Regions from separate parts of the Mangrovibacter phragmitis genome, predicted to be linked through region 3. Evidence: predicted binding sites of a transcription regulator. Region 3 holds the regulator's gene; each other region holds the start of a gene.
What was found. Region 3 encodes PhoB, which activates phosphate uptake and scavenging genes when phosphate is short. Its sites were predicted from a motif close to CTGTCATAAAACTGNCNNAT; they were not measured.

Region 1 (10,041 bases), 1.4 Mb from region 3:
CTGAGCCGCAGGTTTGGCACCATTTTCCGGGCCAAACTGATTCACAGTGACAGTGGCCTGCAAAGAGAAGTTTTGATCTGCCGGGAGTTGGGTATAGAAAAATGTCAGTCCATCGTGGGAGTTGGCAATTTTCCCACCCCGGCTTTCGATGGTTACTGGCTGGGATAAATCCGCTTTGCTGGTGGTATCCAGTTTGTTACCCGCAATAGTGACATCATTAACACCCACTTTTTCGGGCAGAACATTAGAGGAAAAATTCACATCTGTGGATTGCCCAAAAGTAATAGCATGCCAGATATGCGGTTGTTGTTGGGCATAAACCGGTGCAGAAAGCACCACACCACAAAGTGTTAGGGCAAAAGGAAGTTTTGACACTGTTGTCTCTCCGTATTGATTTGCCCGCATTATTACTAAAATGAAACACTGTTTCTTTTATGTTTATCACAAAGGTTGATTTTTGAAATGCTGTTTTATTGGCCAGGAATGGTTGTTTATTTTGAAACTAAAAATAAGTGTTAAACCATCATGTTACTACTGATTTTTACAGCGTTTTAACGCAATTAACCGGGTAATAAAGTCAATATTGTGCAATAAGAGGAAAACCATGGCGGATTTAGCAACAATGTGTTTTATGATGCAAAATATGTAGCATTTATAACGCTAAATAGTTTTACTTCTTTCATCGTAATTAGTCAGGACGCCTATGTTAAATCGTTCGATGAGCGTGGTTATCCTTGCCGCTGGTAAAGGCACCCGCATGTATTCCGACCTTCCGAAAGTTCTTCATCATCTGGCTGGAAAGCCAATGGTGCAGCATGTTATTGACGCCGCGACCCAAATTGGAGCAAATCACATTCATTTGGTTTATGGGCATGGCGGTGATTTGCTCAGGAAAACACTTACCGAACCCCGGTTGAACTGGGTATTACAGGCGGAGCAATTGGGTACGGGCCATGCAATGCAGCAGGCTGCCCCTGCTTTTGCGGACGATGAAGATATCCTGATGCTGTACGGGGATGTTCCGCTGATTAGTGTGGAAACACTGCAAAAACTGTGTGAAGCGAAGCCTGAAGGTGGGATTGGCCTGTTAACGGTGAGCCTGGATAATCCTGCAGGTTATGGGCGAATCACCCGTGAAAATGGCAACGTGACCGGTATTGTTGAGCAAAAAGATGCCAGTGAAGAACAACTGAAAATCCAGGAAATAAACACCGGAATTCTGGTTGCCAGTGGTCGCGACCTCAAACGCTGGCTGGCGAATCTCAGCAATAACAATGCCCAGGGCGAATATTATATTACCGATATTATCGCTATGGCGTGGTCTGAAGGGCGCATGATTAAGGCAGTGCATCCGGCTCGCCTGAGTGAAGTTGAAGGGGTCAATAACCGCCTGCAACTGGCTCGCCTTGAGCGGGTATACCAAACTGAGAATGCAGAGCGCTTACTGCTGGCTGGGGTGATGCTGCGGGATCCGGCTCGTTTTGATTTGCGTGGTAGTCTGGAACATGGGCGCGATGTAGAAATTGACCCGGGCGTTATCATCGAAGGCCAGGTAAAACTGGGCAATCGGGTAAAAATTGGCGCGGGTTGTATTATTAAAAACAGCGTAATTGGTGATGATTGCGAACTCAGCCCGTACACGGTAATAGAAGACGCACAACTGGCGCCTGCCTGTACTGTTGGCCCGTTTGCCCGCTTGCGCCCGGGAGCTGTGCTGGGTGAAGGTGCCCATGTCGGTAACTTTGTTGAAATGAAAAAGGCACGCCTGGGTAAAGGTTCAAAAGCAGGCCATCTGACTTACCTTGGCGATGCGGATATTGGTAACAACGTCAATATTGGCGCGGGTACTATCACCTGTAATTACGATGGTGCCAATAAGCACCAGACCCACATTGGTGACGATGTGTTTGTCGGTTCAGATACGCAATTGGTGGCACCTGTCAGTGTCGCGAAAGGCGCAACCATTGGCGCAGGTACAACGGTTACGCGTAATGTAGGCGAAAATGAACTGGTGATAACCCGGGTACCACAAAGGCATATTGCTGGCTGGTCTCGCCCGGTTAAGAAGAAGTAATAGCAGCATTCTCTGCAGTGGGCTTCGGTTCGCTGTTGAAGGGCGAGGATAAAAAAACAACCCGCCCGCACGCAAAATGCGTGCAATAAAAATATAACCCCACTCTCTACAAGGCTCGGGGACCGGGAAACCGGATATACAGGTCAGCGACAACGCATGGCGTAATGCCATTATCAGGACTAAAAACTATGTGTGGAATTGTTGGCGCGGTCGCGCAACGTGATATTGCTGAAATCCTTCTCGAAGGATTACGTCGTCTTGAATACCGCGGGTATGACTCAGCCGGTCTGGCTGTCGTGGATAACGAAGGGCATATGACGCGTCTGCGTCGCCTGGGAAAAGTACAAATGCTGGCACAGGCAGCGGAAGAACACCCGTTATATGGCGGTACCGGTATTGCTCACACTCGTTGGGCAACTCATGGAGAACCCTCAGAAAGCAATGCGCACCCGCATGTCTCTGACTACATTGTTGTGGTTCACAACGGCATCATTGAAAACCACGAGCCTTTGCGTGAATTACTGGTATCCCGTGGTTATGTCTTTGTTTCCGAAACAGACACCGAAGTTATCGCTCACCTGGTCCACTGGGAAATGCAACAGGGTGGTTCATTGCGTGATGCGGTAATGCGGTCTATACCGCAGCTACGTGGCGCTTATGGCACGGTCATTATGGACATTCGCCATCCTGACACTCTGCTGGCAGCCCGCTCAGGTAGCCCGCTGGTGATTGGCCTGGGTATGGGCGAAAACTTTATTGCTTCTGACCAACTGGCGCTGTTGCCAGTGACCCGCCGTTTTATCTTTCTGGAAGAAGGCGATATCGCTGAAGTGACTCGCCGCAGTGTGACGATTTTTGATACCACCGGTAAAGAGGTCACCCGTCCGGATATCGAATCCAGCCTGCAGTATGACGCCGGTGATAAAGGCGTTTACCGCCATTACATGCAAAAAGAGATCTACGAACAACCCAATGCTATCAAAAGCACGCTGACTGGTCGTATTGCTCATAATGCCATTGATTTCAGCGAACTGGGGCCACAGGGTGATGAGCTGCTTGCTCAGGTTGAGCATATTCAAATTATCGCCTGTGGCACATCCTATAACTCCGGAATGGTTTCTCGTTACTGGTTTGAGTCGCTGGCGGGCATTCCTTGTGATGTCGAAATTGCATCTGAATTCCGTTACCGCAAATCTGCTGTACGGCATAACAGCCTGATGATCACACTTTCACAATCTGGTGAAACTGCTGATACGCTGGCTGCATTGCGTTTGTCCAAAGAACTGGGTTACCTGGGTTCACTGGCTATTTGTAACGTACCGGGCTCTTCTCTGGTGCGTGAATCTGACCTGGCGTTAATGACCAAAGCTGGCACTGAAATTGGTGTTGCATCCACCAAAGCGTTCACCACGCAACTGACAGTATTACTGATGCTGGTGGGTAAACTCTCCCGTCTGAAAGGCCTGGATGCTTCCGTTGAGCAGAATATCGTGCATGGTTTGCAGGCACTGCCAAACCGCATTGAACAAATGCTCTCCCAGGACAAGCGTATTGAAGCACTGGCGGAGAATTTCTCAGACAAGCACCATGCGCTGTTCCTTGGGCGTGGCGATCAGTACCCAATTGCGCTCGAGGGCGCACTTAAACTGAAAGAGATCTCCTATATTCACGCTGAAGCTTATGCGGCTGGTGAACTCAAACATGGCCCGCTGGCGCTGATTGATGCAGATATGCCGGTTATTGTTGTGGCGCCCAATAACGATCTGTTGGAAAAATTAAAATCCAACATTGAAGAAGTGCGTGCCCGTGGCGGCCAGTTGTATGTGTTTGCTGATCAGGACGCTGGTTTTGCCAGCAGTGACAACATGCATATCATTTCTCTGCCACATGTTGAAGAAGTGATTGCGCCTGTCTTCTATACTGTTCCGTTGCAGCTGTTGGCTTACCATGTCGCCTTGATTAAAGGCACCGATGTGGATCAGCCGCGTAATCTGGCAAAATCCGTTACCGTCGAATAATTTTTTATTCATTCTGCCTTACCAAAAAGAGAAAGCCTGTCTTCGGATGGGCTTTTTTACCTTTCAGACACTATCTTTTAAACACACAAAAAGAGTCTGAAAAGGAGAACGTGATGAAACGTGTACAGCATCATTACACTGTTAATGTCGAATGGACGGGCAATAGAGGCGAAGGAACATCTGCTTACCGCACCTACAGTCGTGACCATATCATTAGTGCCGGAGATGGGGATAAAGCGGCCATTGCCGGGTCAGCAGATCCTGCTTTTTTAGGTGACCCGGCCCGCTGGAACCCGGAAGAACTATTAGTTGCGGCAACATCTGCATGCCACAAGTTGTGGTACCTGCATTTATGTGCTGATGCCGGCATTGTGGTTCAGTCCTACACCGACAACCCGGAAGGTACGATGGTTGAGGAGCCGGAAGGGCGGTTTACTCAAATACAGCTAAAACCCTGCGTGACGATTCGTGCTCAGGATGATGTGGAACTTGCCCGCAGTCTGCATCATAAAGCGCATCAATACTGCTTTATTGCTAACTCGCTTAATTTCCCGGTTTTCTGTGAGCCAGAAATCAAACAAGCCTGACCTGTAACCTGTTTTTTTGCCCCTGTTTTTGTCCTTAAATCAAAAATAAGGAGGATAATCAGCAGGGGTGATGAGCATGAATTATACTCCTCTGACAAGAATATGATGTTTTTATTACAGTGTTTATCCTTGATCTATAAGGATAAAAACAGCCAAATCTTTCGTTGTCATAAAACTGTAATATTTAATACATTTTACTGTCATCTGTTTGTCCTATTTTGCACACCGTAATCATTCTAAATAGAAAACAGATTCAATACCTCTGCTGGAGACATTATGAACATTATGCGTACCACTGTCGCAACTGTTGTCGCCGCGACCTTATCTCTGAGCGCTTTCTCTGCATTAGCAGCAGCCAGCCTGACCGGAGCCGGAGCTACGTTTCCTGCACCGGTTTACGCAAAATGGGCTGACACGTACCAAAAAGAAACCGGTAACAAAGTCAATTACCAGGGAATTGGCTCATCTGGTGGTGTAAAACAAATTACTGCTCATACCGTTGACTTTGGTGCATCTGACGCCCCGTTGTCTGATGAAAGGCTGGAAAAAGAAGGTTTGTTCCAGTTCCCGACAGTGATTGGTGGTGTTGTTTTGGCTGTAAACCTGCCGGGTATTAAATCTGGTGAACTGGTGCTGGATGGTAAAACACTGGGCGATATCTATCTGGGCAATATTAAAAAGTGGGATGACCCAGCTATTGCCAAACTCAATCCAGGCATGAAACTGCCCGCTCAGAATATCGCAGTGGTTCGCCGTGCGGATGGTTCTGGCACTTCTTTTGTTTTCACCAGCTACCTTGCAAAAGTCAATGCTGAGTGGAAAGAGAAAGTCGGTACCGGAACAACCGTCAAGTGGCCAACTGGTCTGGGCGGTAAAGGTAACGATGGTATTGCTGCATTTGTACAGCGCCTGCCTGGCGCAATTGGCTATGTGGAATACGCCTATGCCAAACAAAACAATCTGGCTTACACCAAACTGGTGTCAGCAGATGGTCAGCCTGTTAGCCCAACGGAAGAAAGCTTCTCCAATGCGGCTAAAGGGGCTGACTGGAGCAAATCCTTTGCACAGGATTTGACTAATCAAAAAGGGGCTGATGCGTGGCCTGTCACCTCTACCACTTTTATTTTGGTTCACAAAGAGCAGAAGAAACCTGAAAGCGGTATTGAAGTGCTGAAGTTCTTTGACTGGGCTTATAAAAAAGGTGGTAAAGAGGCTACAGACCTGGACTATGCAACCTTACCTGACAGCGTTGTCGAGCAGGTTCGCGCGGCATGGAAAACCAGCGTAAAAGACAGCAACGGTAAGCCGTTGTATCAGTAATTTGGATGTTACCTTTCCCGGAAAATCAGCATAATAGCTGGCTTTCCGGGCTCAATCAGAAGAGTAATATATGGCTGCAACAAAGCCTGCGTTTAATCCCCCAGGCAAAAAGGGCGATATGATCTTCAGCGCACTGGTCAGACTGGCTGCGCTGATTGTGTTATTTCTGCTGGGTGGCATTATTGTCTCCCTTATCTTTTCCTCATGGCCAAGTATCCAGAAATTCGGCTTTTCCTTCCTGTGGACCAAAGACTGGGATGCGCCGAATGATATTTACGGTGCGCTGGTGCCCATTTACGGCACACTGGTTACATCGTTTATTGCTCTGCTGATTGCGGTGCCAGTGAGTTTCGGTATTGCGTTATTTCTTACTGAACTCGCGCCGGGCTGGTTGCGCCGCCCGCTGGGTATTGCCATTGAATTGCTGGCGGCTATTCCCAGTATTGTTTATGGCATGTGGGGGTTGTTTATCTTTGCACCGCTGTTTGCGACCTATTTCCAGGCCCCCGTGGGGGACATCCTTTCTTCTGTTCCTATTGTTGGCGCACTGTTTTCAGGCCCGGCCTTCGGAATTGGGATCCTGGCTGCGGGTGTGATCCTGGCAATTATGATTATCCCTTACATCGCTGCCGTTATGCGCGATGTGTTCGAACAAACCCCCACACTAATGAAAGAGTCTGCCTATGGTATTGGCTGCACAACGTGGGAGGTTATCTGGCGTATAGTTCTGCCATTTACCAAAAATGGGGTGATCGGCGGGGTGATGCTGGGGCTTGGTCGCGCACTGGGTGAAACCATGGCAGTAACCTTTATTATCGGGAATACCTACCAACTGGACAGCCCTTCTCTGTATATGCCAGGTAACAGTATCACCTCCGCGCTGGCTAACGAATTTGCTGAAGCGGAATCTGGCCTGCATGTTGCGGCATTGATGGAACTGGGCCTGATTCTGTTTGTTATCACCTTTATTGTACTGGCGATATCTAAGCTCATGATAATGCGTCTGTCTAAGAACGAGGGGGCACGCTAATGGCAACGTTAGAGATGCAAAATGCCCAGGCGCTGGCGGAAACTCGCCGTAAAATGCAGGCTCGCCGCCGCTTTAAAAATCGTATTGCTCTCACCATGTCCATGGCGACCATGGCATTTGGTTTGTTCTGGCTGATCTGGATCCTGTTCTCGACCGTTACCCGTGGGATAGACGGCATGTCGCTGGCACTGTTTACCCAGATGACACCGCCACCGAACACACCTGGTGGTGGGTTAGCTAATGCCCTTGCCGGTAGTGGCTTACTTATTTTATGGGCAACGGCTGTAGGTACCCCATTAGGTATTCTGGCGGGCGTTTACCTGGCGGAGTATGGGCGCAAGTCTGTCCTGGCTGAGATTATTCGTTTTATCAACGATATCCTGCTCTCTGCGCCTTCTATTGTGGTTGGCCTGTTTGTTTACACTATTGTGGTGGCGCAAATGCAGCACTTCTCCGGTTGGGCGGGTGTGATTGCCCTCGCGTTGTTGCAGGTACCTATTGTTATTCGTACTACGGAAAACATGCTGAAACTGGTGCCAGACAGCCTGCGAGAAGCTGCTTATGCGCTGGGTACACCCAAGTGGAAAATGATTGGGGCTATCACCCTGAAAGCGTCTGTCTCAGGGATTATTACCGGGGTGTTGTTGGCTGTAGCCCGTATTGCTGGTGAAACCGCGCCATTACTGTTTACCGCGCTGTCTAACCAGTTCTGGAGCACCGATATGATGCAACCGCTGGCGAACTTACCTGTCACTATCTTTAAGTTCGCCATGAGCCCCTTTGCTGAATGGCAGCAACTGGCCTGGGCCGGGGTTTTGATTATCACACTGTGCGTCCTGTTACTGAATATTTTGGCTCGCGTGCTGTTTGCGAAGCGTAAACACGGTTAATTCATTTTGAGCGTTGTCGCAGTTGCAATCTTGCGGCAGCGAATAAGGAAAAGAGATACATGAGTATGGCTGACAACAACCCGGGCAAAATTCAGGTGCGTAATCTGGACTTCTATTACGGGAAATTCCATGCCCTGAAAAACATCAACCTGGACATAGCTCAGAACCAGGTAACGGCATTTATCGGCCCGTCTGGTTGCGGTAAATCCACGCTGCTGCGCACCTTCAACAAAATGTTCGAGCTTTACCCTGAACAGCGTGCTGAAGGGGAAATTTTGTTAGATGGCGACAATATTCTCACCAACAGGCAGGATATTGCGTTGTTGCGTGCCAAAGTCGGTATGGTGTTCCAGAAACCAACACCTTTCCCGATGTCCATCTACGATAACATTGCGTTTGGTGTACGTTTGTTTGAAAAATTATCCCGCGCAGATATGGATGAGCGTGTGCAATGGGCACTGACCAAAGCGGCTCTTTGGACGGAAACCAAAGATAAACTGCACCAAAGCGGCTACTCTTTATCTGGTGGTCAACAGCAACGTCTGTGTATTGCGCGTGGTATTGCCATTCGCCCGGAAGTACTGCTGCTGGACGAACCCTGCTCTGCACTGGATCCCATCTCCACCGGGCGCATTGAAGAGTTGATTACGGAGCTCAAGCAGGACTATACCGTGGTTATTGTTACCCACAATATGCAGCAGGCCGCGCGTTGTTCTGATTATACTGCGTTTATGTATCTGGGTGAGCTTATCGAGTTCAGTAATACCGATAACCTGTTTACCACACCGCAGAAGAAACAAACCGAAGACTACATCACTGGCCGTTATGGTTGATTTGTCTGGCAGTGTTGAAACTGAAAAAGCAACCCATTTGGCGGTGTTATCACCGCTTTGCTGTAAAGCAAGTGTGTTGCAATCTGACAAAGCCTGTCGGGCATAAAGGAGTTCTGAATGGATAACCTCAATCTCAACAAACATATTTCTGGTCAGTTTAATGCCGAGCTGGAGCATATCCGTACCCAGGTGATGGCGATGGGTGGGCTGGTTGAACAGCAGCTTTCCGATGCCATTACAGCAATGCACAACCAGGATAGCGAACTGGCAAAAAACGTAGTAGAAGGCGATAAAAAAGTTAATATGATGGAAGTGGAGATAGATGAAGCCTGTGTGCGCATCATCGCCAAACGCCAGCCAGCCGCCAGTGATTTACGTCTGGTTATGGCCATCATTAAAACCATTGCTGAACTGGAACGTATTGGCGATGTGGCAGATAAAATCTGCCGCACAGCGCTGGAGAAGTTTTCCCAGCAGCATCAGCCTTTGTTGGTCAGCCTGGAATCGTTAGGGCGCCACACTGTGCAAATGCTTCACGATGTACTGGATGCGTTTGCGCGTATGGACATTGATGAGGCGGTGCGTATTTATCGTGAAGATAAAAAAGTGGATCAGGAATACGAAGGCATTGTGCGCCAGCTAATGACATACATGATGGAAGATTCACGCACTATTCCCAGTGTTCTGACTGCGTTGTTCTGTGCACGTTCTATCGAGCGTATTGGCGACCGTTGTCAGAATATTTGTGAGTTTATCTTCTATTTCGTTAAAGGTCAGGATTTCCGTCATGTTGGTGGTGACGAACTGGATAAACTATAAGGATAAAAACAGCCAAATCTTTCGTTGTCATAAAACTGTAATATTTAATACATTTTACTGTCATCTGTTTGTCCTATTTTGCACACCGTAATCATTCTAAATAGAAAACAGATTCAATACCTCTGCTGGAGACATTATGAACATTATGCGTACCACTGTCGCAACTGTTGTCGCCGCGACCTTATCTCTGAGCGCTTTCTCTGCATTAGCAGCAGCCAGCCTGACCGGAGCCGGAGCTACGTTTCCTGCACCGGTTTACGCAAAATGGGCTGACACGTACCAAAAAGAAACCGGTAACAAAGTCAATTACCAGGGAATTGGCTCATCTGGTGGTGTAAAACAAATTACTGCTCATACCGTTGACTTTGGTGCATCTGACGCCCCGTTGTCTGATGAAAGGCTGGAAAAAGAAGGTTTGTTCCAGTTCCCGACAGTGATTGGTGGTGTTGTTTTGGCTGTAAACCTGCCGG
Region 2 (10,041 bases), 1.8 Mb from region 3:
ATCGTCGTATGGCATCATGCCCACACCGTAATTAAACTTCGCATAGTGGCGAATATCAGCCAGCGAGCCGGAAGATGCCGTGGTCATAGCGCAGTCACCGTTATAGAACTTCTCTGTTGACTCGTCTTTGCGGCCAAAATAGCTAAATGTCCCTTTCTTGTGCATCTCTTCCAGCATGGCAATATGGCGCACCTGCACTGGCTGGTTAAATTCCAGTTTGGCATCAGTGCCATCAAAACCATTGTTTTCAGTGGCAAACGGCAGGCCGTGCCAGGCACTGAAGTTTTCCAGTTGGATCCAACCCTGCCAGCCACTGGCGTACCCACACTGCATACCTGCCGCACGAACTTTCTCTGCGTCTATTGCCAGTTCCTGCCAGGTTTTTGGCGGCTGATCCGGGTTCAGGCCTGCTTTTTTAAAGGCGTCTTTGTTGTAATACAGCACTGGTGTGGAGCTGTTAAAAGGCTGGGACAACAGGTGCCCGGTTTTTGAGTCGGAGTAGTAACCCGAAACGGTCGGCACAAATTGTGATTCATCATAGGGAATACCAGCTTCTTTAAATACCTGGTAAACCGGCTTGATAGCTTTAGAGGCCATCATGGTTGCCGTGCCCACTTCATATACCTGCAAAATGGCGGGTGCATTTCCCGTGCGGAATGCGGCAATCCCGGCTGCCAGGCTTTGTTCGTAGTTGCCTTTATACACCGGCTCAATTTTGTAATCCGGATGGGTCTGGTTAAAGCGCTGGGCTAACGAATCCACTTCTTTACCCAACTGACCTTCCATGGAATGCCAAAACTGAATAGTTGTGACGGCCATCGCCTGGGTGCTGAAAGCCAGACCAAGCGTAATGCCCAAAGCTGTGTGTCGTAGCAAAGCGTTCATGCCGTTATCTCTCTTGTGTCCATGGGGAAATGCGCGATATCACGCGTTTTTTGCTCGCGAAGTAACATGACATGCCCATATGACAGAAAAATAACTTTTACGTGACGTAATTATGACGAACGAGTGATAACGGGATTTCAGTAACAAGACACTTTAGTGAAAGGACATGTAAAACAAGAGAGAAAATGAAAAGGGGCCAGAATGGCCCCCCTCAGCGTGATGAAAAAGAAGGGAAAAGCGTGGTTTTCCCTTCTTTTTAGTTAGCGGGCGAAAATCAATGACTTGATTTTCCAGGTTTTTTATTGGATGACATACTCTCGTTCTGTGCTGACAAACAAGAAAAAAATGTTAGCCGCCCAAATAAGCGCTACGCACTGCTTCATTTGCCAACAGAGCATCCCCGGAGTCTTCCAGCACCACATGGCCGTTTTCCAGAACATAACCACGGTCGGCCAGTTTCAGCGCCTGATTAGCGTTTTGTTCTACCAGGAAGATTGTCATGCCTTCTTCACGCAACTGCTCAATGGTATCGAAGATTTGCAGAATTATGATAGGTGCGAGGCCCAGAGACGGTTCATCAAGCAACAATAAACGAGGCTGGCTCATCAATGCCCGGCCAATGGCCAGCATCTGTTGTTCACCACCAGACATGGTTCCGGCACGCTGGATACGGCGCTCTTTCAGGCGAGGAAACAGGTCATAAACCCGCTCAATACGTTCCTGGTACTGTTGCCGGTCCGCAAAGAAGCCACCCATTGCCAGGTTTTCTTCTACCGTCATGCGGGAAAAAACCCGGCGCCCTTCCGGTACAATCGCCACCGCTTCACGCATGATTTTCGCGGTATGCCAGTGGGTAATATCTTTACCATCAAAGGTAATGGTTCCCTGAGTGGCTCGCGGATCGCCACACAAGGTTCCCAGCAACGTGGTTTTCCCTGCGCCATTTGCCCCAATCAGGGTAACTATCTCCCCCTGGTTGATGTGCAAAGAGACTTCATGCAGCGCCTGAATTTTCCCATAGTGCGCACTGACCTGGTCGAAAGATAACATTACATTGCCCATATTATGCTTCTCCCAGGTAGGCCCGAATCACATCCGGGTTATTACGAATCTGCTCTGGTGTACCATTAGCCAGCGGGGTACCCTGGTTTACTACATAGATACGATCAGAAATACCCATTACCAGTTTCATATCATGTTCTATCAGCAATACCGTGGTGTTGTGGTGGTTACGTAACTCCATAATCAACTCATCGAGTTCATGGGTTTCATTGGGGTTAAGACCTGCAGCGGGTTCATCCAGCATCAAAATTTCTGGTTGAGTAACCATGCACCGGGCAATTTCCAGGCGGCGCTGCTGGCCGTAGGCCAGGTTACCCGCAAGACGGTTCGCATGCTCCAGCAAGCCAATGCGTTCAAGCCAGGCGGCAGCGCGGTCCAGTGCCGCACTTTCCGATTTACGGAATGCTGGTGTTTTCAACAATCCGGAAAACAAGCCACTTTTCATGTGCTGGTGTTGTGCCACCAACAAGTTTTCAATCACCGTCATTTCACGGAACAGGCGAACATGCTGAAAAGTACGCACCACACCCAGCCGGGCGATTTCCTGGCCTGGCAGGCCTTCCAGGTGTTTATCCCGTAATAAGATCTGCCCACCCGTTGGGCGATAAAAACCAGTCAGGCAGTTAAATACCGTGGTTTTCCCTGCCCCGTTAGGGCCAATCAAAGAAACAATTTCCTGGGGATGTAATTCCAGGGAAACATCGTTAACCGCCAGCAAGCCGCCAAAACGCATCATCAGGCCGCTGACAGATAATAATGGCTGACTCATGCCTGCTCTCCTTCACTGCGCTTTTTCAATTTAACCTGAGCACGGGTCACAGGTAATAACCCCTGCGGGCGCCAGATCATCATCAGGACCATTAGCGCACCAAGCATTAACATGCTGTATTCATTGAAATCACGCATCAGTTCGCGAGACACAACCAGCAAAATGGCTGCCAGAATAACGGCGAGTTGCGAGCCCATTCCACCCAGCACCACAATCGCCAGTACAAAGGCTGACTCAGCAAAAGTGAAAGATTCCGGGCTGATAAACCCCTGACGGGCAGCGAACAGCGTGCCAGCAAACCCGGCAAAAGCAGCACTAATAGTGAATGCTGTCAGTTTGATACGTGTTGGGCTCAGGCCCAAAGAACGGCAGGCAATTTCATCATCACGCAGCGCTTCCCATGCACGCCCAAGTGGCATACGTAACAGGCGGTTAATAATGAATACCGTCAGTACCACTAACAGTAAAGCGACCAGGTAGAGGAAAATAATGCGATCACTGGGATCATATTTCACATGAAAGAAGTGGCTGAACGTATCCCAGCCGCCTTCGCGTGGAGAGCGGTTGAACTCCAGGCCAAACAGTGTCGGCTTGGGAATCTGGCTTATCCCATTTGGTCCACCAGTGATTGAGGTATTGTTCAGTAACAGGATACGCACAATTTCACCGAACCCCAGGGTGACGATAGCCAGATAATCCCCACGCAGGCGCAGAACCGGGAAGCCTAACAGGAAACCCGACAGTGCGGCGACCAGGCCAGATAACGGCAGGCAAACCCAGAAACCTAAACCGTAGTAGTGGCTCAGCAATGCGAAGGTGTAGGCACCAATAGCATAAAAGCCGCCATAACCCAGAACCAACAGACCAGACAGACCAACCACCACGTTCAACCCCAGACCGAGAATGATATAAATCATGGTCATGGTGGCAATGTCCACCGTACCGCGAGAAACCAGGAACGGCCAGACAACAGCAATCACCAGAATGGCACCAAGCAACAACTTCTGTTTCGCACTGGAACCGTCAATGGCAGGCATTGTCAGGCGTGGACCGGCAACCTTTTTCATCGCTTGCTGGAACAATGGCCGTAAGATTTGGAACAGGAAGACTACCCCAGTACCAATATAGATCCACTCCCAACGGATATTTGCCGCACTCCCAACAACCAGACGTGTTCCACTCAAATTCAGTTGCACGCCCATAAAGACCGACGCCAGCACAAAGAAAATCGCGGCAGACAAAATGGCAAAGAAAAACGTAACTGGTTTCATACTTTTTCTACCTCCGGGCGGCCAAGGATACCGGTAGGCATAACCAGCAACACCACGATTAACAAGGCAAAAGAAACCACGTCTTTATATTCAGTACTCAGGTAAGCGGACGTCAGCGCTTCGGATATTCCAAGGATAAGTCCGCCAATCATCGCACCTGGAATACTCCCTATTCCACCTAAAACCGCAGCGGTAAAGGCTTTCATCCCGGCCATAAAGCCAATAAATGGGTTAATTACCCCATAGAACTGGCCCAGCAGAACACCGGCAACCGCAGCCATCGCAGCACCAATAACAAAGGTCAGTGCAATTACGCGGTCAGTGTTAATACCCAGCAGGCTCGCCATTTTCAAATCTTCGGCACAGGCACGACAGGCCCGCCCCATGCGGGAATAACGAATGAATAAGGACAAGGCCAGCATCGCAATAAAGGTCACCACCCAAATCACCAGTTGCATGGTGGTAACAGATGCCGAGAAATTCTCGCCAGCACCTATAATCCATTGCCCGTTAATCAGACTGGGCAACGCTACATCACGAGACCCCTGAGTCAGGCTGACGTAGTTTTGCAGGAAGATAGACATCCCGATAGCGGAAATCAGCGCAATCAGTCGCTTGGAGTTACGCACGGGTTTATACGCCACTTTTTCAATGGACCAGCCGTACGCACTGGCAATGACAATGGCACCAACAAAACCGGCACCAATCAACATCCAGCTGGTATCAATACCCATCATCATCAGAGCGGCGATTATCATGAACGAGACATAACTGCCAATCATATACACTTCACCATGGGCAAAGTTGATCATGCCGATAATGCCGTAAACCATTGTGTAGCCAATAGCGATAAGGGCATAAGTGCTGCCCAGTGTCACGCCATTAAACATTTGCTGTAAAAAATAGAGAAACTGCTCAGACATAACATAGCCTTTTTCTGTCCTTGTAGCTGCAATTCAGCTGCAAGGTGGGATTACAGTCAGCCTTACTTCGCCACGGAGGACGAACCATCAGCATGCCAGCGGAAAACACCGAATTCGAATCCCTTCAGATCGCCTTTTTCATCCCAATTCAGCGGCCCAATTACGGTGTCAGCACCGTGTGATTTCAGGTAGTTTGCCAGTTCCAGCGGTTCTTCACTGCCAGCATGAGCCAGTGCGTTCGCCAGCGACTGTACGGCGGCATAGGTAATCCAGACATAGGGGCCAGAAGGGTCTTTTTTCTCCGCTTTTAGCGCTGCCACGATCGCCTGGTTTGCCGGGGCCTGGTCATAGCGTTTCGGCATAGTCACCAGCATGCCTTCTGCCGCCTTACCTGCAATATTAGACAATGAAGCGTTGCCCACGCCTTCCGGGCCCATAAACTGCGTGGTCAGCCCGGATGCCCTTGCCTGTCTCAGGATCTGCCCCATTTCCGGGTAGTAACCACCATAGTAAACAAAATCGATATTTTCTTTTTGCAGGCGAGCCACCAGCGTGGAGAAATCTTTCTCACCAGCGGTAATGCCGTCAAAGAAAACCACATTGGCCCCGGCTTTTTTCAGGCCATCACGCACTGAAGTTGCCAGGCCTTCACCGTATTGTTGTTTATCATGGATAACCGCAATACGTGTTGGTTTCACCTTATCGACAATATACCTGACAGCGGTTGGCGCCTGAGAGGAATCCAGACCGGCAGTACGCATGATAGTCTGGTAGCCACGCGCCGTGAGCTCCGGGTTTGTTGCCCCGGGAGTAATCATCAGAATGCCTTCATCTTCATAAATATCAGATGCAGGCTGGGTGGAAGAAGAGCAAAGGTGACCAATGACATACTTGATGCCTTCGTTAACCACTTTATTCGCCACAGCAACAGCTTGTTTCGGGTCACAGGCATCGTCATATTCCACCGCAACCAGCTTATCGCCGTTAATACCGCCTTTTGCATTAATATCTTTAACCGCCTGGCGGGCACCATTGAATTCCATATCGCCCCATTGCGCCACTGGCCCGGACATCGCGCCAATTACCGCAATTTTTATCTCTTTCGCCAGCGCCGCGTGAGACATCGCCAGCGCAACCATGCCGGCGAGCAGTGTCTTCGCGTTGATTTTCATCCTTTATAATCCCCATTCGTGATGTTGTGTGTGAATATTTTGTTTTGTTATGGTTAAAAACAGACCTGTCATTTTTATAAACGATGCTATTTTTACCTGTCCCTGTAATGAGTTAGGGGTATTTTTTCTTAAAACACCACCAAATACTCTATATTTCAGGTGATTAACCGGAGATTTTATTCTGTATTACGGCCGAGATAAACAAAAAAAACCATATACGACAGCACAAAATACTGATATAAAAAGTTGCAAAATAACGCACATTACAGAGATATAGACTGGATTATTTCTATTGTCACGGTTTAAAAACCGCTCAGTAAGAATTGACCAAATGAATCAACTGAACGCATTCTGCTTTGATGTTGAGAGGTTGCCAGTAAAATAGCGTTACATACTCACTGTTTCGTTCCAGGAAATGCAGCTTATGAAACTCACTATCATTCGTCTTGAGACATTTAGTGAACAGGATAAAATCGATCTTGCAAAAATTTGGCCTGAATATTCCGAAGCCTCACTGAGTGTTGATGACAATAACCGTGTCTACGCCGCGCGTTTTAATGAACGCCTGCTCGGTGCAACACGGGTCACGCTCAGCGGAACACAGGGAACCATGGATTCGTTTCGGGTCAGAGATGTCACCCGTCGCCGCGGTGTCGGGAAATATATGCTGGAAGAAGTTCTGAACGCACTGCCGGAAGTTTCCGACTGGTGGGTAACGGATGTTGGTGTGGAAAACTACGAAACAATGAATGCGTTCATGCAGGCGCAGGGTTTTGCCGAACGTGAAGGCGGCTGGCACATCCCCGAATAAAAATGGGCAGGTGCATAACCTGCCCCTGCCCACAAGGCCCTCACACAGAGGGCGCTTTTACTGACAACCGTTATTTAGCGTCTGTTGCTGTACCGTTGGCATGCCAGGTAAACACGCCGAATTCAAAGCCTTTCAGGTCGCCTTTTTGGTCCCATGACAACGGCCCCATGACCGTATTTGCACCGTGGGCTTTCAGGTAATCAGCCATAGCTTCAGTATCGCCACCACCGGTATTTTCCAGCGCGGTAGCCAGAGACTGAACAGCAGCGTAGGTGGTCCATACAAACGCACCACTTGGATCCTGTTTTTTGGCTTTGATAGCGGCAACAATCGGTTTGTTTGCCGGCAACTGGTCGTAGTTCTTCGGTTTGGTAACCAGTATGCCTTCTGCCGCCTGGCCTGCAATATTGGACAGAGAAACGTTCGCCACGCCTTCCGGGCCCATAAACTGAATTTTCAGCCCGGCAGCTTTAGACTGACGCAGGATTTGGCCCATTTCCGGGTGATAACCACCATAGTAAACAAAATCGATGTCTTCTTTCTTCAGACGGTCAACCAATGTGGAGAAATCTTTCTCACCAGCAGTGATACCATCAAAAAACACCACATTGGCCCCGGCTTTTTTCAGGCCATCACGAACTGATGTGGCCAGACCTTCACCGTACTGTTGTTTGTCATGGATCACCGCAATGCGTTTTGGCTTAACGTGGTCCAGAATGTATTTCACCGCAGTTGGCCCCTGGTCAGAATCCAGACCAGTGGTACGCAGAATCAGTTTATAACCACGAGCAGTCAGTTCTGGCGCTGTTGCAGCAGGCGTAATCATCAGCACACCTTCATCTTCATAGATATCAGATGCGGGCTGAGTTGAAGAAGAACACAGGTGGCCAATAACATATTTGATGCCATCGTTAACCACTTTGTTCGCCACGGCTACCGCTTGTTTCGGGTCACAGGCATCGTCGTATTCCACGGCAACCAGCTTGTCGCCTTTAATCCCGCCTTTTGCGTTAATATCTGCAATAGCCTGGCGCGCACCGGTAAACTCCTGGTCACCATACTGCGCTACCGGCCCGGACATGGCACCCACAACAGCGACTTTAATATCCTTAGCCACTGCCACGCCGCTCATCGCCAGAGCAATACACCCTGCCAGTAACGCTTTACCCTTCATATTCATCCTGAGTTTCCCCATTCTTGTTGTGATTGCAGTTTGTTGTATTTGGCACTTTTTTGTAACGGCCAGCTTAAGTGCGCCTGTCACACCATTTGTTTTATTGTCGGTAAGGCTGCCCGTGCCCATGCAGCATACTCTGCCTGAACATACCTTATTTTGGTGGATTTGGAATAACATTTTTCAACAGACTGCAACACTTTTGTGATGCAAAAAGCCCACTTGCCAGCACTACACAGCAAGTGGGAGAGTGGAAAATCACCAACCTGCGGGTAAATAACCTAATGCCGAAACGATAGCGTAGAGAGCGCTTAGTATGTACATCAGAACAATTACACCTTTGAGTACCGGGTGTGTAATCACATCAGCACACTGCCAGGCCGGGGTAATATCCCCTTTCTCCCGGGCACCTTTGAGGATAAGAATCGGCATAATCGACAAAATAACGCCACTGAATACCCCGGCAAAATAAAGTGCATTAACAAAAGACACCATACCGCTGTACGCCAGAATAAACGGCGGAACCACCACCAGCAGCATTACGCCAAACCGACGGAGTGACTGGGTATCACTGCCAAGTGAAAATTTGTCGAAGATATTAGTCAGAAAGCTACCACCCAACCCCCAATACGAAGTGAGCATGGCGCATAACGCAAAGATATTGGCAGAGAAGAAAGCCCATTCCCCCAATGCCTTACCCCAGGAAATGGTGGCAACATCGCTGACAGCATCCAGACCATTTAGTGAAATAACTGAAAGTGGCACCACCGTTAATAACACGAATGTCAGCCCCATTCCCACCATAATGGCTTTGGGCAACTGAGCGGGTTTATCGCTGAACCCACGGGCCATTTCCGGCACGATATATTGCGCAGAAAAGCAGAATGCGATCACGTTAAATACCGGCACCATATAGCGCCAGTCACCTTCCAACAGAAAACGCATTTGAGTGGTGTCTTTCAGGAACGTAGCCGCCACCAGCACCGTTATCATCACAACCATACCGACACTGATAAACTTTTCACCACGACCTATCGCCTTCAGCCCCAGCCAAAGCACACCCGCAGCAGGCAAGAAGAAACACAAACTGCCCACCGCTGGTGATACCCCTAACAGGGAATGCAAGAGTTTACCACTGCCGGTCATATAGGCAGTTAATGCCCCGACACTGTTGACACACACAGAGAGGAACATCAACCAGGAACCCACGCCACCGACATAGCGTTTTGCCAGGCCGCTTAGCTGGAGATGGGCACGAGTACGTAACGTAGATTCAGCAACATAGAGCATAGTAATCGTGGTTAACACGCCCACAATAACCAGCCAGAACAAGAGAGAAAGGAATCCAGCTTTGCTGGATGCATAAGCGATGGACAGGACGCCTGCGCCGATGTTGGTCCCAACAATCATGGCGACGCCTTCGAGGAAACTTAAGGGTTTGGAGGGTGCAGAAACCCGCTCTCGAGCCGACCAGGCCCGGGAGAAAGAAGTATTCTCAGACATAGTTCTTCCTTAAATAACCGGTGGCATCCCCCACCGGTCCAGGTTGTTTTAATGGTGATTAACAGCTCATATCGATACACAGGTACTTAAGCTCCAGATATTCCTCAATTCCGTAGCGCGATCCTTCGCGTCCGAGCCCAGATTGTTTGACGCCGCCAAAAGGTGCGACTTCATTTGAGATAAGACCGGTATTCACGCCGACCATGCCGTATTCCAGCGCTTCAGAAACACGCCACTGGCGCGAGGCATCGCGGGTAAAAAAGTAGGCTGCAAGGCCAAAAATAGTGTCGTTCGCCATCTGCACCACTTCCGCTTCAGTGGTAAACCGGAATACAGGCGCGACAGGGCCGAATGTTTCTTCAGTGGCAAACCGCATGGTTTTGTTCACATCGCGCACCACCGTCGGCTCAAAAAAGGTTCCGCCAAGTACATGGGGTTTCCCGCCAGTCACCACCTGTGCGCCTTTACTCA
Region 3 (10,041 bases):
AGTGCGGAACAGCCGGGAACCAGACGCCCATATAAATACCGAATGCGGTTACATCCGCAATGGCGACAATCAGTATTTCAAAACAGTAGGTCCAGCCAGTAATATACCCTGCTAAAGGACCGAGATTTTCCTGGGCATAACGCGAAAACGAACTTGCAGAAGGGTTGTGTACCGACATTTCCCCCAAAGCACGCATTATGATATAAGCGGCGACACCGCCAATAATGTATGCCAGCAATACACTGGGGCCTGCCATTTTTATCGCATCCGCGGAGCCGTAAAACAGGCCGGTACCAATTGCCGAGCCCAGCGCCATAAAGCGGATGTGACGCGTACTCAGACCACGTTTGAGTTTGTTCGCGTTTTCCATGTTTCTCTTACCATCTGACAAAATAAAAAACCACGGAGCAGAACCCCGTGGTTAAACAAATAATTCTGTTTAGTGAGCTGTGGATGCCACTTCACCACCAGCGACTTTATCCCAGACAACAGAGATAAGCAGCATCACAAGCGTTGGCATCAACCAGGCCAGCCCTTCTTCCGCCAGTGGCAAATGGGTTGACCATGCAGGCAGAATAGCGCTGAAAGGTGAAGCCTTCACACCATCAATTAACCCAAAGAGCAGGCTGATTAACATGCCTGGCGCAATAATACGCGTCGGGTTACTCCACCATGGGCGGGTGAAACTCAATACGACCAGCACAATACAAGGCGGGTAGATAGCCGTGAGCACTGGTACTGAAATTTTAATCAGGTGAGTCAGCCCCAGGTTGGAAACCACCATGGAGAACAGACCAAGGATAAACACCAGAGTGCGGTATGAAACTGGCAAATACTGGGCAAAGAATTCAGCACAGGCACAGGTCAACCCTACAGCCGTTACCATGCAGGCAACAAAAATGAGTATTGCCAGTAACAAACTGCCATAGATACCAAATGTATGTTGCACATAAGCATGGAGAATGGCCGCACCATTAGCAGACTGGGGCACCAGGGAGCTGCTGTCAGAGCCCAGGCGGAACAGGCACAGGTACAACAGCGTCAAACCCACACCAGCGATCAGACCAGCCCAAATCGTATAACGGGTTAACAGGCGTGATTCAGTCACACCGCGGGAACGCGCGGCATTCACAATGACAATACCGAACACCAGAGCGCCCAGGGTATCCATCGTCAGGTAGCCATTGACGAAGCCATTAGAAAACGCTGCATTCTGATATGCCTCTGTTGCGTCACTCAAACCACCTGCAGGCCAGAAAATCGCAGCGCCACCCAAAATAATTAATGCGCCAATTTTTACGGGAGCCAGAAAATGGCCTACGGTATCAAGCAACTTCCCTGGGTAGAGGGAAATCCCAATCACCAGCGCAAAATAAATCAGGCTGTAAATCAGTAAAGGGGTGGGACCATCGCCTGCCAGCGGAGCGATCCCTACTTCAAATGACACGGTTGCTGTGCGGGGGGTGGCAAAAAATGGCCCAACAGCCAGATAACAGATGGTTGCCAGCACCAGGCCTGCATGGCGGCCAATGGGGGAGCTGAGGTTATCAATACCGCCACCGACTTTTGCCAGCGAGATAACAGTGAGAACTGGCAAACCTACTGCCGTAATAAGAAAACCAGCGGCGGCAACCCAAACATGTGGGCCTGCCTGTAAACCGACCATGGGAGGGAAAATAATGTTCCCTGCGCCAACAAACAACGCAAAGGTCATAAAACCTAAAGCGATGATGTCACGGGATGTTAATTGACGGGTCATATCGTACTTGTAGCCTGTGGATGTGGTTATGTTGTTTGCAGAAACGAAAAACCTGAATGACAGAAAACACACTACGCTGAATGCCCCGAAAACCAGTAACGGGTATGACTATGCTGAATAGCGGCCACAGACAGAATATGTGGATGGCCAACAACACAGCACGCACAGCGGGATATGCTCATGATTAACCATAATTAAGAATAGTTTTCCGGTTAATAACGCAATCCTGGTGCATTCATGCACAAACAGGGGCGCAATTAAAACGCTTATAGCGTTTAAAGGCAAGAAGCGATCCGAAAACAAGCGGCTTATTCCGCAATCAAACCAATAAGCAGACATTATCGCTATTTTATCGTCATAAGAACCGCTTATAGTTCGAACAAAAAGTCGCCATCACGATGCATTTGTTTCATTCATTCTGCGAGACAAAAGAAAACAGGCCATAAGTATGGCCTGCAGGAAAGTTATGTTTACAGTTAAATCAGGCCTGGGCTGCCAGCACCTTGTCACTCACCAGCAAACGCTCTGGTAATTCAAAAGAAAAACAGCTTCCTTTGCCTGGTACACTCTCAATGCTCAGACGGGCATCATGATGGGTAAGCGCATGTTTGACTATTGCCAGGCCAAGACCACTGCCTCCGGTCTGGCGAGAGCGTGCTTTATCTACCCGGTAAAAACGCTCTGTCAGGCGTGGCAGGTGCTCAGGAGAGATCCCCGGCCCATTATCCTGCACAGAGAAACGCGCGCCATGAGCCACTTTTTCCCATTTAACCTGAATATGTGTCCCTTCCGGAGTATGGTTCACTGCGTTATAGACCAGGTTAGACATAGCGCTACGAAGCTGCTCTTCACTGCCATAAACCTGTAACGCCGGGTCAACCATAAAACTTATCTGGTGACGCCCCTGGCTCAAGGTTTGCGCTTCACGCTCCACCAGACGCAACATCAGAGGAACATCAATTTTATCAGTAAGACTCAGCGCTGGCGCCGCTTCAATACGAGATAACGTCAGCAACTGGCGTACCAGACCTTCCATGCGGGAGGTTTGTTCACGCATCGTAATCAATGCTTTTTCCCGCACCACGCCTTCCAGTGGCTGGTCCTGCATCATCTCGAGATAGCCCTGCAGCACTGTCAGTGGTGTACGCAATTCGTGGCTGACATTGGCAAAAAAGTTACGCCGTGCACCCTCAAGTTGATGCATCTGAGTCACATCACGCACCACCATCAGCCACTGGCCGTCGGTATAAGGCATGATACGAAATTCAAGATGGCGGCCATTGTTCAACACCTGATTGAAAGGACGCGCAAAATCGCGTTTTTTGATGTACTGGTTAAATTCCGGGTAGCGCAGCAAATTAACAATATTTTGCCCGTTATCATCCGGCCAGCGTAAGTTAAGCAACTGAATAGCTAGGCCATTACACCAAAATATGGCACCTACTTCTGTCATCATTACCAGTGCATCTGGTAATGACTCCGCCCCACTACGAAACCGCTTGATCAGGTTACCCAGCTCTTTGCGCCGCTTTTTATTGCGCATCTGCATCTGGTGAATACCATACATCAGCGGCTCCCAACTCCCGGAGCCTGTTGGTGGCGTCATACTGCGATCAACCCATAGCCACCAGGAAAGACGTAACAGATTCCAAAAATGCCAGACAAGCAGGCCTGTCACACTCGCCAGTAAAAACCAGGGGAGATAACCAAAGAACGCCCCCAGCAATAAAGCAGGTATGCAACACAGCGCCAGTTCAAGTACCAGCCTTCGCCATGACAACCGTTCAAGCACGGGTCATACTCCATCCAGATAATTAAAAACGGGCTGAAAAGCGATAACCCGTACCGCGAACGGTTTGAACCATACGGTCATGCCCACTGAGTTCCAGTGCCTTACGTAAACGGCGAATGTGAACATCTACCGTTCTGTCCTCAACGTAAACATTCGTTCCCCATACATGATTAAGGAGTTGTTCACGGCTGTAAACCCGTTCCGGGTGTGTCATGAAAAAATGCAGCAACTTAAATTCTGTCGGCCCCATATCCAGTGGGTTCTCACCAGTCATTACCCGGTGAGAAGACGGATCCAGGCTGAGCCCCTGAATCTCAATCACTTCTTCTACTGCCATAGGAGAGATACGGCGCATCACCGCTTTAATACGCGCGACCAGTTCTTTGGGTGAAAACGGCTTGGTAATATAATCATCTGCCCCAATTTCCAACCCTCTGACCCGGTCCTCTTCTTCACCGCGGGCCGTCAGCATGACTACCGGTATATCCCGCGTCATCGCTTCACGTTTCAGGTGCTTGATAAACTGAATCCCGGAGCCGCCCGGCAACATCCAGTCGAGTAAAATTAAATCCGGCCAGGGTTCGTTGAGCTGGTTTACCGCACTGTCATAATCTTCCGCCTCAACAGCCTGAAAACCATTTTGTTCGAGCACAAAACACACCATTTCACGAATGGGTGCTTCATCTTCCACAACCAGAATTCGTCTCGCCATAATCAGCCCTGTAAATATATACAATAATTTAACGCGGCGTCATTATGCGTCAGTTTTATGACAGTTTTATGAAAAAAATGACCATTACATGACCTGTCATATCATTTTATGACAAAGCGTTTCCTTCTGCTGCAATACAAGTCGCAACGCATATTCTCACTGGAATCCGCTACGCAGCTTACGACAACACACCTGCAACTTAATGCGTCACATGTATATAATCACCACTTCGCTTTCTGACCGGGACAGGTTATGCGCATTCTTCACACCTCTGACTGGCATCTGGGACAAAATTTCTATACCAAAAGCCGTGCTCCGGAACATGCAGCCTTTCTAAACTGGCTAACCGAAATGGTTGAACAGCACCAGGTTGACGCCGTCATTGTAGCAGGCGATATTTTCGATACAGGCTCACCGCCCAGTTACGCGCGCGAATTGTATTACCGCTTTGTTGTTCAACTCCAGGCAACCGGCTGCACACTTGTCGTGCTGGGCGGCAACCATGACTCCGTCGCCACACTGAACGAATCGCGTGAATTGTTGGGCTACCTCAATACCTGGGTTATTGCCAGTACATCAGATACCGAAGCCCCCATTTTATTACCGCTTCGCAACGGGGAACCCGGCGCGGTACTCTGCCCGGTTCCTTTTTTGCGCCCACGCGATATCCAGATAAGCCAGTCCGGGCAAAGTGGTCAGCAAAAACAACAGGCGCTGGTCGGGGCCATTCACCACTATTACCAGCAAGGTTACCAGGCAGCCTGCGAATTACGCGGTGAGCGCAAACTCCCTATTATTGCCACCGGCCACCTGACAACCGTTGGAGCCAGTAAAAGTGATGCTGTGCGCGAAATCTATATCGGTACTCTTGATGCCTTCCCTGCCAGTGCATTTCCGCCAGCTGATTATATTGCGCTGGGGCATATTCACCGCCCCCAAAAAGTCACCAGTAGTGAGCATATCCGCTACTGCGGGTCGCCCATTGCACTCAGTTTTGACGAAACCAACAACACCAAAATGGTTCTGATGGTGGATTTCACTGAAGGTAAACTGAGCACCGTAACGCCACTCCCGGTGCCGGTAACCCAACCATTGTTAATGCTTAAAGGCTCACTGGAAAGCATTAAACAGCAACTGGAAGCATGGCGGGATGCCCCTTCCACGCCAGTCACCTGGCTTGATATTGAACTCACTACAGACCAGTATCTCCACGACATGCAAAAACAGCTACAGGCACTGACCGCTGATTTACCAGTAGAAATTGTGTTATTGCGCCGCAGCCGCGAACAACGGGAAAAAATCATCGCTAACCAACAAAAAGAAACCCTGAGCGAACTCAGTACCAGCGAAGTTTTTGAGCGCCGTCTGGCACAAGAAAACCTGGATGAAAACCAGGCTTCCCGCCTGCGTGGGTTGTTTGCAGAAACCCTGCACCGCCTGGAAGAGGAACCTGGCTCATGAGAATTCTGACGCTACGGTTGAAAAACCTCAATTCACTCAAAGGTGAATGGAAAATCGACTTTACTCAGTCGCCGTTCAACAGCAATGGTTTATTTGCCATTACCGGGCCAACCGGTGCAGGCAAAACCACATTACTGGATGCCATTTGCCTGGCGTTATATCACCAGACACCACGTCTCAGCACCATTTCCCAGTCCAGTAACGACCTGATGACCAGGGATACCGCAGAATGCCTTGCTGAAGTGGAGTTCGAAGTCAAAGGCGTTGCCTGGCGAGCCTTCTGGAGCCAGAACCGGGCACGCAACCAGCCCGATGGAAAACTCCAGGCGCCAAGAGTGGAACTGGCCCGTTGTGCAGATGGCAAAATTGTTGCCGACAAAGTGAAAGACAAGCTGGAAACCATTGCCCGCCTGACCGGGCTGGACTATGACCGGTTCACTCGCTCAATGTTGCTCTCCCAGGGGCAATTTGCCGCTTTTCTTAATGCCGATGCAAAAGCACGGGCAGAATTGCTGGAAGAGCTCACCGGCACCGAGATTTATGGGCAAATCTCCGCACTGATTTTCGACACATGGAAACAACACAAACAGCAACTGGAACAGTTACAGGCTAAAGCCAGCGGCGTGCAATGCCTTACGGACGGTGAACGGGCAGAGCTGGAAAACCAGGTTTCCTCTCTGGTACAGCAGGAGCAGCAGTTGCTTACGCAACAACGCCAGGTGCAGTCTGCAGTTCAGTGGTTGCAACAATTAACGCAGCAACAGCAGCAAATCAGCCAGCTTGAGCAAAAACTGGCCCAGGCGAAGCGTGATTTTGAGGCTGCTGAACCAGACCGCGCACGCCTGGCACTCGCGCTGCCCGCCGAAAAATTACGCCCTGTCTGGCAGACATGTACAGACCAGATGGCACGGGTTCACCACCTGGAACAGCAACTGGTTGCGTTATCACAACGCCTGAGCACTGCGGGCCTGGTGCGCCAGCAGGTATGGCTTTCAGCCCGTAATAAATCCACTTATATACAAAAGCAACGCCAGGCCATTACTGACTGGCTGAGCGAACACAAAGCCGTGGGTGAATGGCAGCACGAACTGGCAGGCTGGCGCAGCAGCTTTGCCCGCTATCGGGATGACAGCAAACAACTTACAGCCTTGCAGCAAACCCTGACGGCACAGCAAGAAAAACTGGCAACACAGGCACACCCGGCACTCTCATTAACCGCTGACGAAACCGTTGCGCGCCTGGCAGAACACCAGCAACACCAGGCAAAACGCGAACAACTCCGGCGCCTGGCGTTTGAGTTTGCCCCACTTCAGCAACAGTACCAACAGTTACAACAGCAACGCAATGAACAGCAGCAACGTTATCAACAGGCAGGAGAACAACTTGCCGAACGGCGCAAAACCTGGGCCGAAGTTAACCAGCAGTACCAGGATGTAGCCAGGATCTGTGAGCTGGAAAGCGCCATTGTTAACCTGAATGCCGAGCGGGAACGCCTGCAGGCTGGCCAACCCTGCCCATTATGTGGAGCAACAGAGCACCCGGCAGTTGCCCATTACCAGGCACTGAAACCAGACGAAAACCAGCGGCGCAAAACTGAACTGGAAGAGCGTAAGCGCCTTCTGGCAGAAGAAGGTGCAACGTTAAAAGGCCAGCATGATGCACTGGCTGCACAAACAGAACAATTAACCCGCCAGCAGGCCAGCGTTGAACAGGCACTGGAACACCATCAACAGCAATGGGCCGAATTATGCCATGCGCTGAACCTGTCGGCGGCACCAGGTGACGATATCACGCAGTGGCTGAGCGACAATGACGCTTACCAGGCTCAACTCCAGGCACACCAGGTATGGCTGGGGCAACAAGCGCTGGTAGATCAGACCCGGGCGCAAGTCACCGAATTATCACAATCGTGCGAACAACAACGCCTCATACTGCAAACAACACTGGCAACATGGCAATTGCCCTGGCCGCAACCCGGTGAAGTTGAAGCCTGGCTGGCTGCTCGTGAAAAACACCGTGAACAATTCCTCCGGCAACAAACCTTGCTGGCACAATTGAATACAGACGACGAAGCCATCAGGCTAATCCTCCGGACACTGGAAGACGATGGCAGTGATACACCGCTACCCGACGAAGAGACTCAGCAACAGCGGATTCAGGACTGGTCACGCCATAACAGCGAATGGGTGGCGTTACACAGCCAGTCTGAAGCGCTGACCCAACAGTTGCAGCAAGAAAAAGAGCAACTGGCACAGCACCAGCTCGCACTGGATAACGCCCTGCAGGCCAGCCAGTTTGCATCCACAGAAGCCATGACGGCGGCATTGCTCGATGACACCACTCGCCAGCAACTGGCAGACCGTCTGGCCGCCCTGGCTCAACAGGTACAACAGCAAACAGCACTGGCAGAACAGGCTAAACAACAGCTTGCCACGCATATTGCGGCACGGCCAGAGCACCTTAGCGAGCAGAACACCCAGAGTGAGCTGGAATCACAACTGGCGCTGGTTAACACTCAGTGGCGTGAGAATACCTCCGGCCAGGGGGCATTGCGCCAGCAACTGGTGCACGATACCCGCCAAAGAGAACAACAACAAAGTCTGCTTCACTCCCTTGAACAACAGCAGCAATTAGTCACCGACTGGGGCGCGTTGAATGAAATGATCGGCTCAAAAGAAGGTGATAAGTTCCGCAAGTTTGCACAGGGGCTGACACTGGATAACCTTGTGTGGCTGGCTAACCAGCAACTGCACCGGTTACATGGGCGTTATCTGTTACAACGTAAAGACAACGAAGCACTGGAATTGCAAGTGGTGGACACCTGGCAGGCCGATGCAGTGCGTGATACCCGAACATTGTCAGGTGGGGAAAGCTTCCTGGTCAGCCTGGCGCTGGCGCTGGCGTTGTCTGACCTGGTTAGCCATAAAACACGTATTGACTCATTATTCCTTGATGAAGGCTTTGGCACCCTGGATGCAGAAACACTGGATACCGCCCTTGATGCACTGGATACTCTCAATGCCAGCGGAAAAATCATTGGTGTTATCAGCCATGTAGCCGCCATGAAAGAGCGTATTCCGGTGCAAATCAAAGTCCGTAAAGTGAACGGGCTGGGGTACAGCCGGCTGGATAAGCATTTCGCAGTGGACAGCTAATGCACAAAAGTAAGTGATGGCTCACTTTTGTGTGGGGCGTGAGTACTGGCAATATGCAGCCATACTCACGCCTGAGATGCCCCTTTAGCAAATACCCCTGGTTATGCCAGAAACGACGCTAAAAGCTATGTTAAAAGCTATATCAAAAGCCACGCCAAAAGTTATGTCAGTAATGGCTCACTTTCGCACTGACACTGGCTGACCCTGGGTTTGGGCTTATTTCTCCTGCGGCCATAACCAGGCAGCGCCACGGACACCACTGGAATCACCGTGTTTTGCCTTGAGAACCGGAGTGGTGCATTCGCCCCCAAATACCCAGTTATTCATCAACCCCGGCACGGTTTGGTACCAGCGGTCAACATTGCTCATCCCACCACCGAGCACAATCACATCCGGATCAAGCAGGTTCACTACATGAGCCAGAGATTTAGCCAGCCTCTGTTCATAGCGGCATAAGGCCTGCTCTGCCAGAGTATCACCACCTGCTGCCCTGGCGACAATATCACTACCACGAAGTGAGTGGCCACTCAGCCGCTGGTAATCGGTCGCGAAGCCTGTCCCGGAGATAAAGGTCTCAATGCAGCCACGCTGCCCGCAATAGCAAGCAACGTCATTCCGGTAGCGTAGCTCATCGTCATCCATCCACGGCAGTGGATTGTGCCCCCACTCACCGGCAGTCCCGTTACCTCCCGCATGGCAGCGCCCGGCGATGGCAATTCCGGCACCACATCCGGTACCAATAATCACTGCGAATACCACCCCTGCCCCCGCTGCCGCGCCATCAACAGCTTCAGAAACCGCAAGGCAGTTGGCATCATTTGCCAGGCGAACCGGTTGCCCTAATTTTGCGGTGAGATCCTGGTCCAGAGGCTGCCCATTCAGCCAAACAGAATTGGCGTTTTTGACCAGGTGCGTTTGTGGTGACAAGGTTCCCGGAATACCAATGCCGACAGTACCCTGTTGCCCGGTATGAGCCTGAGCCTGGTTCACTAACTCAACAATGACATTCAATGTTTCCTGGTAATCACCGTGTGGGGTTGCCACCCGGTGGCGAAACAGTTGCTCCCCCGCGTCACTCAAGGCTATTACTTCCGTTTTTGTTCCACCCAGATCAATACCAATTCTCACCTGTCGCTCCTTATTTTCTGGCCCAGTGAACAGA

Region 1: a site for PhoB is predicted at 4,844-4,863, ahead of pstS (phosphate ABC transporter substrate-binding protein PstS). Genes of this name have one in related genera too.
Region 2: a site for PhoB is predicted at 1,029-1,048, ahead of ugpB (sn-glycerol-3-phosphate ABC transporter substrate-binding protein UgpB). Genes of this name have one in related genera too.

The regions. Positions count from the first base shown of each region.
Region 1 covers NZ_CP134782.1:5,738,139-5,748,179, forward strand. The annotation lists gene MPHASIOC01_RS27515 (right-handed parallel beta-helix repeat-containing protein) at 1-375, opposite strand, end outside; gene glmU (bifunctional UDP-N-acetylglucosamine diphosphorylase/glucosamine-1-phosphate N-acetyltransferase GlmU) at 704-2,074, shown strand; gene glmS (glutamine--fructose-6-phosphate transaminase (isomerizing)) at 2,263-4,092, shown strand; gene MPHASIOC01_RS27530 (OsmC family protein) at 4,206-4,679, shown strand; gene pstS (phosphate ABC transporter substrate-binding protein PstS) at 4,956-5,999, shown strand; gene pstC (phosphate ABC transporter permease PstC) at 6,070-7,029, shown strand; gene pstA (phosphate ABC transporter permease PstA) at 7,029-7,919, shown strand; gene pstB (phosphate ABC transporter ATP-binding protein PstB) at 7,979-8,752, shown strand; gene phoU (phosphate signaling complex protein PhoU) at 8,870-9,571, shown strand; gene pstS (phosphate ABC transporter substrate-binding protein PstS) at 9,708-10,041, shown strand, end outside.
Region 2 covers NZ_CP134782.1:405,831-415,871, reverse strand. The annotation lists gene ugpB (sn-glycerol-3-phosphate ABC transporter substrate-binding protein UgpB) at 1-885, opposite strand, end outside; gene livF (high-affinity branched-chain amino acid ABC transporter ATP-binding protein LivF) at 1,234-1,947, opposite strand; gene livG (high-affinity branched-chain amino acid ABC transporter ATP-binding protein LivG) at 1,949-2,716, opposite strand; gene MPHASIOC01_RS01855 (high-affinity branched-chain amino acid ABC transporter permease LivM) at 2,713-3,987, opposite strand; gene livH (high-affinity branched-chain amino acid ABC transporter permease LivH) at 3,984-4,910, opposite strand; gene livK (high-affinity branched-chain amino acid ABC transporter substrate-binding protein LivK) at 4,973-6,082, opposite strand; gene panM (aspartate 1-decarboxylase autocleavage activator PanM) at 6,507-6,893, shown strand; gene MPHASIOC01_RS01835 (branched-chain amino acid ABC transporter substrate-binding protein) at 6,964-8,073, opposite strand; gene MPHASIOC01_RS01830 (aromatic amino acid transport family protein) at 8,326-9,570, opposite strand; gene MPHASIOC01_RS01825 (NAD-dependent succinate-semialdehyde dehydrogenase) at 9,629-10,041, opposite strand, start outside.
Region 3 covers NZ_CP134782.1:4,338,454-4,348,494, forward strand. The annotation lists gene proY (proline-specific permease ProY) at 1-370, opposite strand, end outside; gene brnQ (branched-chain amino acid transporter carrier protein BrnQ) at 440-1,759, opposite strand; gene phoR (phosphate regulon sensor histidine kinase PhoR) at 2,241-3,551, opposite strand; gene phoB (phosphate response regulator transcription factor PhoB) at 3,574-4,263, opposite strand; gene sbcD (exonuclease subunit SbcD) at 4,516-5,724, shown strand; gene sbcC (exonuclease subunit SbcC) at 5,721-8,879, shown strand; gene mak (fructokinase) at 9,096-10,007, opposite strand.